One region of the Arthrobacter sp. CAN_A1 genome, then DNA from elsewhere that is predicted to be linked to it. Evidence: predicted binding sites of a transcription regulator. Region 1 holds the regulator's gene; the other holds the start of a gene.

Evidence for each region. The regulator HrcA, encoded in region 1, represses chaperone genes, less so after heat shock. The targets are predictions, from matches to a motif close to TTNGCACTCGNNNNNNNCGAGTGCNAA.
Region 2: groES (co-chaperone GroES) is a predicted target of HrcA. The motif match lies at 2,728-2,754, and genes of this name have one in related genera.

The regions. Positions count from the first base shown of each region.
Region 1 covers NZ_JADOUR010000004.1:81,705-86,291, forward strand. Annotated here, with positions in the region: gene IWX62_RS06235 (16S rRNA (uracil(1498)-N(3))-methyltransferase) at 1-399, opposite strand, end outside; gene dnaJ (molecular chaperone DnaJ) at 402-1,529, opposite strand; gene hrcA (heat-inducible transcriptional repressor HrcA) at 1,633-2,646, opposite strand; gene IWX62_RS06250 (DUF3097 family protein) at 2,798-3,664, shown strand; gene IWX62_RS06255 (DUF4870 domain-containing protein) at 3,751-4,182, shown strand; gene hemW (radical SAM family heme chaperone HemW) at 4,215-4,587, opposite strand, start outside.
Region 2 covers NZ_JADOUR010000003.1:69,070-73,656, forward strand. Annotated here, with positions in the region: gene IWX62_RS04725 (class I SAM-dependent methyltransferase) at 1-386, opposite strand, end outside; gene IWX62_RS04730 (peptide chain release factor 3) at 388-2,046, opposite strand; gene IWX62_RS04735 (hypothetical protein) at 2,196-2,687, shown strand; gene groES (co-chaperone GroES) at 2,896-3,192, shown strand; gene groL (chaperonin GroEL) at 3,319-4,587, shown strand, end outside.

The DNA.
Region 1 (4,587 bases):
CCACTTCCGTTGCCCCTTGAGGGCCTTCTCGGCACGCCACCGCACGATGCTGCGGTCGGCCTGCCAGGGGACAACCGCGTCGACGCCCAGTTCGGTGGCCGCCTCCACCGCCAGTTCATCGCGGTCCCCCTTGGCGAGAGCCTGAACCAGGATCAGCCGGCAGACGGGGGCCGGTTCGTCGGTGACCGCGCCGACGTCGAGCACCACGTCCTGGCCCGTCCTGCTCACTGCCCCGACGATCCTCCGCCCGCGGCCGTCCGCGACGTCGATCATCTCGCCGACCGTCACCCGCTTGACGGTGGCGGCGTGCCGGGCCTCGGCGCCGGTGAGGATGAATTCCGAACCGGGCCGCGCCGCCGCAACGGCGTCGGGATCACCGAAATAGAGTGCGTTGCTCACGCCTAGAGGTTACCCAACCGTTCCCGCAGCTTCGCGAACACTCCTGACCCGTTGCTCGCCAGCTGGCCTTCAACGAATTCCTCACCCCGGAGTTCGGCGAGGCGGCGCAGCAGTTCCTCCTGGGCCTGGTCGATATTGCGCGGCGTTTCCACATTGAGGTGGACCTTGAGGTCTCCGCGCCCGTAGCCGCGCAGGTGGGTGACGCCGAGGCCGCGAAGGGTAACAATTTCCCCGGACTGGGTGCCGGCTTTGATTCCAAGCTCCTGGTCACCGTCGAACGAGGCGAGGTTCAGGGTAGTCCCCAGCGCGGCGGCGGTCATCGGCACGCTCAGGGTGACGTGGAGGTCGTCTCCCTCACGCAGGAAGGTGGGGTCCGGGTTGACCCTGATCTCCACGTACAGGTCGCCCTGGGGTCCGCCGGCGAGGCCGGCCTCGCCCTGGCCGCCCAGCTGGATCCGGGTGCCGGTGGAAACCCCCGCGGGCACCTTGATGGTGAGGCTGCGGCGGCTACGAACCCGGCCGTCACCGTTGCACTCGTTGCAGGGGTTAGGGATGACAGTGCCGAAGCCCTGGCAGGTACCACAGGCCGCGCTGGTCATCACCTGACCGAGGATGGACCGGACGGCGCGCTGCACCTGGCCCGAGCCACCACAAATGTCGCAGGTCCGGGGCGAGGTGCCCGCCTGGCAGCAGGACCCGTCACAGGTGGGGCAAACAGCAGCCGTGTCGACCTCGATCTTCTTGTTGATCCCGAAGACGGCATCGACCAGGTCGATGCGGACGGCTATGAGCGCATCCTGGCCGCGGCGGGTACGCGACGGCGGGCCGCTGGGACCGCCCCCGCCGAAGAAGGTTTCGAAGATGTCCTGGAACGCAAAGCCAGGACCGGCGTGTCCGCCGCCGAAGCCGTTGTCGGTCCCGTTTTCGTTACCCGTCGTGTCATACACCCGGCGTTTCTGCGGGTCCGACAGCACTTCGTACGCCCGGGTCACCAGCTTGAAATCCTCTGAGGCGTCCGGACCCGGGTTGACATCCGGGTGCAGCTTTCGCGCAAGCTTGCGGTAAGCCTTCTTGATCTCCTCGCCGCTGGCATCGCGGTTCACACCGAGGACTTCATAGTGATTACTCACTCCTGCACTTCACTTCCTATGTCACTGCCCGGGTGGGGATTTGGTGCCCACCCGGTATGGCTTGCTGTTGCTGGAACATATTCATTACTGCGATGGCCGCGGCCTAATCCGTCAGAATCCTCGACAGGTAGCGGGCCACCGCGCGCACCGCCGCCATCGAGGTGGGGTAGTCCATCCGTGTTGGCCCCAGGACTCCGACCTTGGCCAGCGAGTCCGGGCCGTATCCGGTGGCAATCACCGAGGCCTCGGCGAGTCCACCGTGCGGGTTTTCCCGCCCGATCCGCACCGAGACGCCAAACGCGTCGTGCTTCATTTCGGAGAGCAGGCGTAGCATCACCACCTGCTCCTCAAGGGCTTCCAGCACTGGTCCGATACTCAACGGGAAGTCTACTGTGGATCGCGCCAGGTTGGCTGTGCCAGCCATCACAATCCGGTCGTCACGGTTTATCCCGGCAAGTTGTTCAAGCGTTCGGGCGAGCGCAGTTCCTGCCCGGCGCTGCCTGAACGGCAGGGCGGCGACGGCGAGGGCGAGTTCCTGTGGGAGTGAGGTCAGCTTGATACCGGACACTGAGCCGAGAAAATGCTGCCGGAGTTCGGCGAGGCTGGCCTCCGGCACGGCTTCGGGAAGCGGCACCACCCGCTGCTGGACCGTTCCATTGGTGGCGATCAGCACCACGAGCACCTGGTTGGGGGCCAGCAGGACGAACTCAAGGTGGCGGACCGCCGCGTTGCCGAGGTGGGGGTACTGCACAACTGCCACCTGATTGGTCAGGTGGGAGAGGAGTCGGACGGTCCGGTCCATGACGTCGTCGAGGTCTTCAGCACCCTCCAGCAGGGCCTGGATGGCACGCTTCTCGGGCGCCGACAAGGGCTTAACCTCGGAAATCTGGTCAACGAACAGCCGATAGCCCTTGTCCGTGGGAATGCGACCCGAACTGGTGTGGGGCGCCGTGATCAGACCCTCTTCTTCAAGGACTGCCATATCGTTGCGGATCGTCGCCGATGACACTCCCAGCTGGTGGCGTTCCACCAGGGCCTTTGATCCCACCGGCTCCCGGGAATGCACATAGTCCTCGACGATGGCGCGCAACACCTCAAGTCGGCGTGGTTCGCTCACATTTCACCTCCGCACACGGTTCCCTGACACTTCCAGCAGATCTGGCACTCGACACGCCCAAGTGCCAAGTCTAGTACGTTCCAGAGGATTGTTAGCATTGAAAATCCCTGGCCGGACCGTCCAGCGGCGAGCCTGGAAGCGAGCAACAATCTTGTCAACATACGAATGGGGCGCGCAGGACATCTCCGCCCCGCGGCAGGTTTCCCTCCCCAAGGTTGCGGCCAGCGCCGGATTGGTGCTGGAGGACGTCCAGAGCGGTTATGTGGGCGCCGTGGTTCGGGTCGAGAAGTCCGGCGGCATGCACGTGATGGTGCTCGAGGACCGGCGCGGCAAACTCAAGACCTTCCCGCTGGGGTTCGGCTTCCACATCGATGGCGGCCCGGTGGAAGTGGTGGCCCCCACCGGACCGCCATCAGCGCCTGCCCGGCGGCTGACGGCGTCGGGCTCGGTGAGGGTTGATGGCGCCCGGGCGAGGACCGCGCGGGCCAGCAGGATCTGGGTGGAGGGCCAGCACGATGCCGAGCTGATCGAAAAGGTGTGGGGTGACGACCTGCGGCTCGAAGGGATCGTTGTGGAACCACTCCACGGCGTCGACGACCTGGCCGGGATGATCCGGTCCTTCGGCCCGGGGCCGAACCGTCGACTCGGCATCCTGGTCGACCACCTGGTGACCGGGTCGAAAGAGCAGCGCATTGCGCAGGAGGCCATGAAGGTACCCGGCGCGGCGTCGAACGTGCTCGTCGTCGGGCACCCCTATGTCGACGTGTGGCAAGCCATCAAACCGGCCGCCGTCGGGCTCACCGCCTGGCCCGTGGTCCCCCGTGGCCAGGACTGGAAGACGGGGATCCTTGCCGGCCTGGGCTGGCCGCACGCGGACAAGGCAGCCGTGGCGCATGGTTGGAAGCGCCTGTTGGGTTGCGTGACCAGCTACGCGGACCTCGAACCGTCCCTCCTCGGCAGGGTCGAAGAAGTCATTGACTTCCTGACCATTCCCGGGAATGCCGACCAGAGCGGCTGATCCGTACTACGCGTTTCCCGGGCAAAGACGTATTCTAGAGGGGACGGCACCTACCCGGGAGCCCCCCTGCAATAGAGGATGTTTAGTTGTCTAACCCCGCTGACCAGCACAAACAGTACGGATCCGAGGACGGCCAGAGCCAGCCTCCATCCGCTTTTGAGGGTGCCCCGGCGAATGCACTGCCGTTGACCGCATCCGAGGACAGACAGTGGGCAACACTGTCGCACTTCGGCGGAATCCTGGGCTTTATTCCCTCGCTGATCATCCTGTTGATCTTCAAGAACCGTGGCCCCTTCACGGCTCAGGAGTCGCGGGAGGCGTTCAACTTCACGTTCCCACCCACGCTCCTCGCCTTCGCTGCCTGGTTGCTGTCACTGCTGCCCGCCGTGGGCGGCCTGTTCGCCGTCGTCAACGCGCTGATCTGGGTGGCCATTGCCGTGTCCTCAGTGGTCGCCGGGATTCAGGTCAACCGCGGCCGCCCCTACCGGTACGCCTTCAACCTGCGCCTGTTCAAGTAGGCGCGTCGCCCCTCGCCTGATTGTCACTGGCCCTAGTCCGGCAGCAGCCGGCGAACCACGGCATCGGCGAGCAGCCTTCCCCTGCCGGTGAGAGTGATGGTCCCGGCAAAAGCGTCGGCAGGAACAATCAGTTCATCTGCGATCAACCCGGCGACGGCGAGTCGTCCTGCGGGGCGTAGCCTGCTGGTGGGCAGTCCCTCGCGGAGCCTGGCTCGGAGCATGACATCCTCCACGTACCGGGTGTCGTCGTCGAGGATTTCCCGGCCGGCGGCCGGTGACACACCCGAGCTGAGGCGTTGGGCGTAGGCAGTCGGGTGTTTCACATTCCACCACCGCACCCCTCCCAGGTGGGAGTGGGCGCCCGGTCCGGCACCCCACCAGTCGTCGCCGCGCCAATAGGCCAGG
Region 2 (4,587 bases), on a different contig from region 1:
ACCTCGCGGTCGAGGCTCGCCAGAGCAATAGCGTCCGCACCGATCCCGCAGCCCAGATCGGCGACCCGCGTCAGGCCAGCTGTGACATACCGTTCGGCGTGGCGGGCAGCCACTCCGAGGCGGGTGGCCTGTTCCAGGCCCGCAGCGGTAAACAGCATGCGGGCAGCGAACGGCCCAAACTTCGTCTCCGCCTTGGCCCGGAGCCGGGACTGCGTGAGCGCCGCCGAGATCACCACCGGATCGTGCCCGGCCCTCCGCAAGGCGGTGCCCAGCCGGAGGGAGTCTGCCTCGTTGTAGGGCTCCAGCGAGTTAAGGAGCTCCCAGCCGGTAGGCGTCAGCAGGGGTGCGATTGGATCAGGGCTGGTGGACGCGCCGTCGTCGGCCATCTCAGTAGCCCCGGGCGTCCCCGGCGTCAGTGCCGATGGTGCTCAGGGTGATCTCCGGCGAGTTCTTCTCCACCCGGCGGAGTGCCCAGATGTCATTGAACAGGGCGAGGTACTCGCCGTCGGACCGGATCAGCACCTCGGTGCCGCGGATGGCGCTCAGCGCCGCCTGCGCGTCATGGGTGGTGAGGCGTGCCAGCGAGTACTGGAGGGGTTCCATCCGCATGGGTGCGCTGAAGTCGTGTTCCATCCGGTCAGCGACCACCTCGAACTGCATCGGACCCACGGCCGCCAGAACCGGCGCCTGATCGCCGCGGAGGTCCGAGCGCAGCACCTGGATGATGCCCTCGTGGCCCAGCTGCTCGATCCCACGCCGGAACTGCTTGAACCGGCTGGGGTCCTTGGAGCGGGCCACCCGGAAGTGCTCGGGGCTGAAGAGCGGGATCGGGGGAAACTCGACCGGTGCCTCGACGTAGAGGCTGTCACCCATGCGCAGGGCTGACGCGTTGACCAGCCCGACGACGTCGCCCGGCCAGGCCTCGTCGATCACTTCCCGTTCGCGGCCGAACAGCTGCTGGGCGTACTTGGTGGCGAAAGTCTTGCCGGAGTTGGCGTGGGTGACCACCATGCCGCGCTCGAAGACGCCCGAGCACACCCTGATGAACGCCACGTGGTCGCGGTGGGCGCGGTTCATGCCGGCCTGCACCTTGAACACGAAGCCGGAGAACGGAGCATCCACCGGGCGGGCGTCTCCGTTGATGTCCTTCCGCGGTCCGGCTGCGGGTGCCAGGTCGACCAGGGTGTCGAGGATGTGCTGGACCCCGAAGTTCAGGACAGCCGATGAAAAGAGGACCGGGGTGCCGGTGCCGGCGTGGAAGCTTTCCTTGTCGAACGGTTGGTTCGATTCGATCACCAGTGAGGCTTCATCGAGCGCGTCGGTCCAGGCGTCGCCCTCCTGGGCCAGTGCCTCGGCGGGGGTGAGATGCTCCTCGATGGCGAGGGATGCGCCAGCATTCTTGCGGGTGAACCGGACAAACTCATCCCGCTGCAGGTCCCAGACGCCGCGGAAGTCCCCGGCAATGCCGACGGCCCAGGTCAGGGGCATGGGGATCAGCCCGGTGCGTTCGGTGATTTCATCCATCAGGGCGAGGGTGTCCAGCCCGGGCCGGTCCCATTTGTTGATGACGGTGATGATCGGGATGTTGCGTTGCCGGCAGACCTCAAAGAGTTTCATGGTCTGCGTCTCGAGGCCCTTGGCGGCGTCAATGAGCATGACCGCGCAGTCGACGGCGGCGAGCACGCGGTAGGTGTCCTCCGAGAAGTCCGAGTGGCCAGGAGTGTCCAACAGGTTGATGACGGTGTCGCGGTAGGAGAACTGCAGGGCCGTGGAACTGATGGAAATGCCGCGGTCCTTCTCCATCTGCATCCAGTCGGAGACCGTTTCCCGGCGGTTTTCCTTGCCGTTGGTGGCACCAGCCGTCCCAATCACCCTGGCGTGCAGGGCGAGCGCTTCGGTCAGCGTCGACTTGCCGGCGTCGGGGTGTGAAATGACGGCGAACGTCCGACGGCGGGAAGCCTCCTGGGCGATGCCGCTGTGGCTCCGGGCGGAGGCCTGTACCTGCTGGGTCACGAAACTGCTTTCGAAAGATGGTGGGAGGGCCATTGATGGCCAGCTCCCCAGTCTACGGGGCGGAGTCTAACCGCGTCGAAGCGCGTCCTGCTCACCGGGAGGTGGCTTTCGGCGGGCATGAACGTGCATGCCCACCGAAACACCCTCCCTGGTGGGCAGGACGGAAGGACTATTGTTCAACCATGGACAGTGGGGAGGACCAGCACCGGTATGAGCGTCCCGACAACGCTGCCCTCCTGCAGCGCCGGTGCGCGGAAAAGCCGGGACTCGCCGGCGGCCGGGTGGTCCTGGGGCTGCATGCCTTCGTCAAGGGATGGATAGTGACCTTCGGTGTCTGGTCCGTCGTCACCCTCCTCGTGGCGGTTGCCGACGAGATTGCGAGCCCGGGCTCCTGGGCTCTGACCGCCTGGGGCCTGATTGTGATGGTCAGCTTCCTTGTTGCGCTCTTTGTTGGATCACCGGTGGCGCTGCTCCTCGCCCTGATTCTCCGTCAGGTCCGCAAGCAGCTGCTCCACGTGGTTGCCTTCGCCGTTGTCTTTGCTGGCCTCACCGCTGGAGCGTTCTTCATGCTGGCTCCGGTCATGCAGGCAGATTTCGTCCTGGCACTTGCCGCCGTCGTCGGGATCTCCGCCGGGGTAGGCAGGGCATCGATCATCCGCAATGTGAATCCCTGAGTCATCCGGGCCGGAAATCGTCCTGCGCTCGCAGCGCAATCTGGCACTCACCTTGACCGAGTGCTAACCAATGCATAAAGTCAGACTTGGCACTCTCACCATGAGGGTGCCAACTCCTTCAGGGAAGCGTGAGCCGGCACCGCGACGACGGTCAACGCCAACCGAAGGCCTTAATTCCATTTGTCACCCAAGCGAAGGAGAGGTCCGCGTGCCGGTCTCTATTAAGCCTCTTGAGGATCGTATTGTTGTCCGCCCACTGGAAGCCGAGCAGACCACTGCCTCGGGTCTGGTTATCCCGGATACTGCCAAGGAAAAGCCCCAGGAGGGCGAAGTTGTGGCAGTAGGCCCAGGCCGCGTTGACGATAACGGAAACCGCGTCCCCGTCGATGTAGCCGAAGGCGACATTGTCATCTACTCCAAGTACGGCGGAACCGAAGTCAAGCATGCCGGTCAGGAGTACCTCGTACTCTCCGCCCGCGACGTGCTGGCGATCGTCGTTAAGTAGTTTTCCCGAGAGAACCCCGGCCGTACAGGCCGGGGTTCTCTCGTCGGTGCGTGAAGACGCGCCAAGACCACCAGCAGTACCAGGTATTGCACATGCAGGATTTGCACAATGGAAGAGGAACACATCATGGCAAAGCAGTTGAAGTTTGATGACGCTGCACGCCGCGCACTGGAAGCGGGAGTCAACAAGTTGGCTGACACCGTCAAGGTGACGCTCGGCCCCCGCGGCCGCAACGTCGTGCTGGACAAGAAGTGGGGCGCCCCCACGATCACCAACGACGGCGTGACCATCGCCCGCGAAATCGAACTGGACGACCCGTTCGAGAACCTTGGCGCCCAGTTCGCCAAGGAAGTGGCCACCAAGACCAACGACATTGCCGGTGACGGCACCACCACCGCGACCGTTCTGGCGCAGGCACTGGTTACCGAAGGCCTGCGCAACGTTGCCGCAGGTGCCGCACCGTCGCAGCTCAAGCGCGGCATCGAGGTCTCCATCGAGGCCGTCGCCGCCCGCCTGCTGGAAAACGCCCGCGAGGTTGTCGGTCAGCAGACCGCCAGCGTTGCGTCCATCTCAGCCCAGAGCTCAGAGGTCGGCGAGTTGATCGCTGAAGCTTTCGAGAAGGTCGGCAAGGATGGCGTCATCACCATCGAAGAGTCCTCCAGCACGCAGACCGAACTGGTCCTCACCGAGGGCATGCAGTTCGATAAGGGCTTCCTCAGCCCCTACTTCATCACTGACGCCGAGCGCCAGGAAGCGGTACTCGAGGACGCACTCATCCTGATCAACTCCGGCAAGATCTCTTCGCTGCAGGAATTCCTCCCGCTGCTGGAGAAGGCGCTGCAGGCAGGCAAGCCCCTGTTCATCATCGCCGAGGACATCGACGGCGAAGCGCTGTCCACCCTCGTGGTGAACAAGATCCGCGGCACGCTGAACGTCGTAGCCGTCAAGGCGCCGGGCTTCGGTGACCGCCGCAAGGCCATGCTGCAGGACATCGCCACGCTGACCGGTGCCCAGGTAGTGTCGCCTGACCTCGGCCTCAAGCTGGACCAGGTGGGTCTTGAAGTGTTGGGTTCGGCACGCCGGATCACCGTCACCAAGGACACGACCACCATTGTTGACGGCATCGGCAGCGAATCCGATGTTGCAGACCGCGTCGCCCAGATCCGCGCCGAGGTTGAGCGCACCGATTCCGATTGGGACCGCGAGAAGCTTCAGGAACGCCTGGCCAAGCTGGCCGGCGGCATCGGAGTCATCAAGGTCGGCGCAGCAACTGAGGTTGAGCTCAAGGAAAAGAAGCACCGCATTGAGGACGCCGTGTCAGCGACACGTGCCGCTCTCGACGAGGGCATCGTTGCTGGCGGTGGCGCTGCGCTGATCCACGCCTCCAAGGCACTG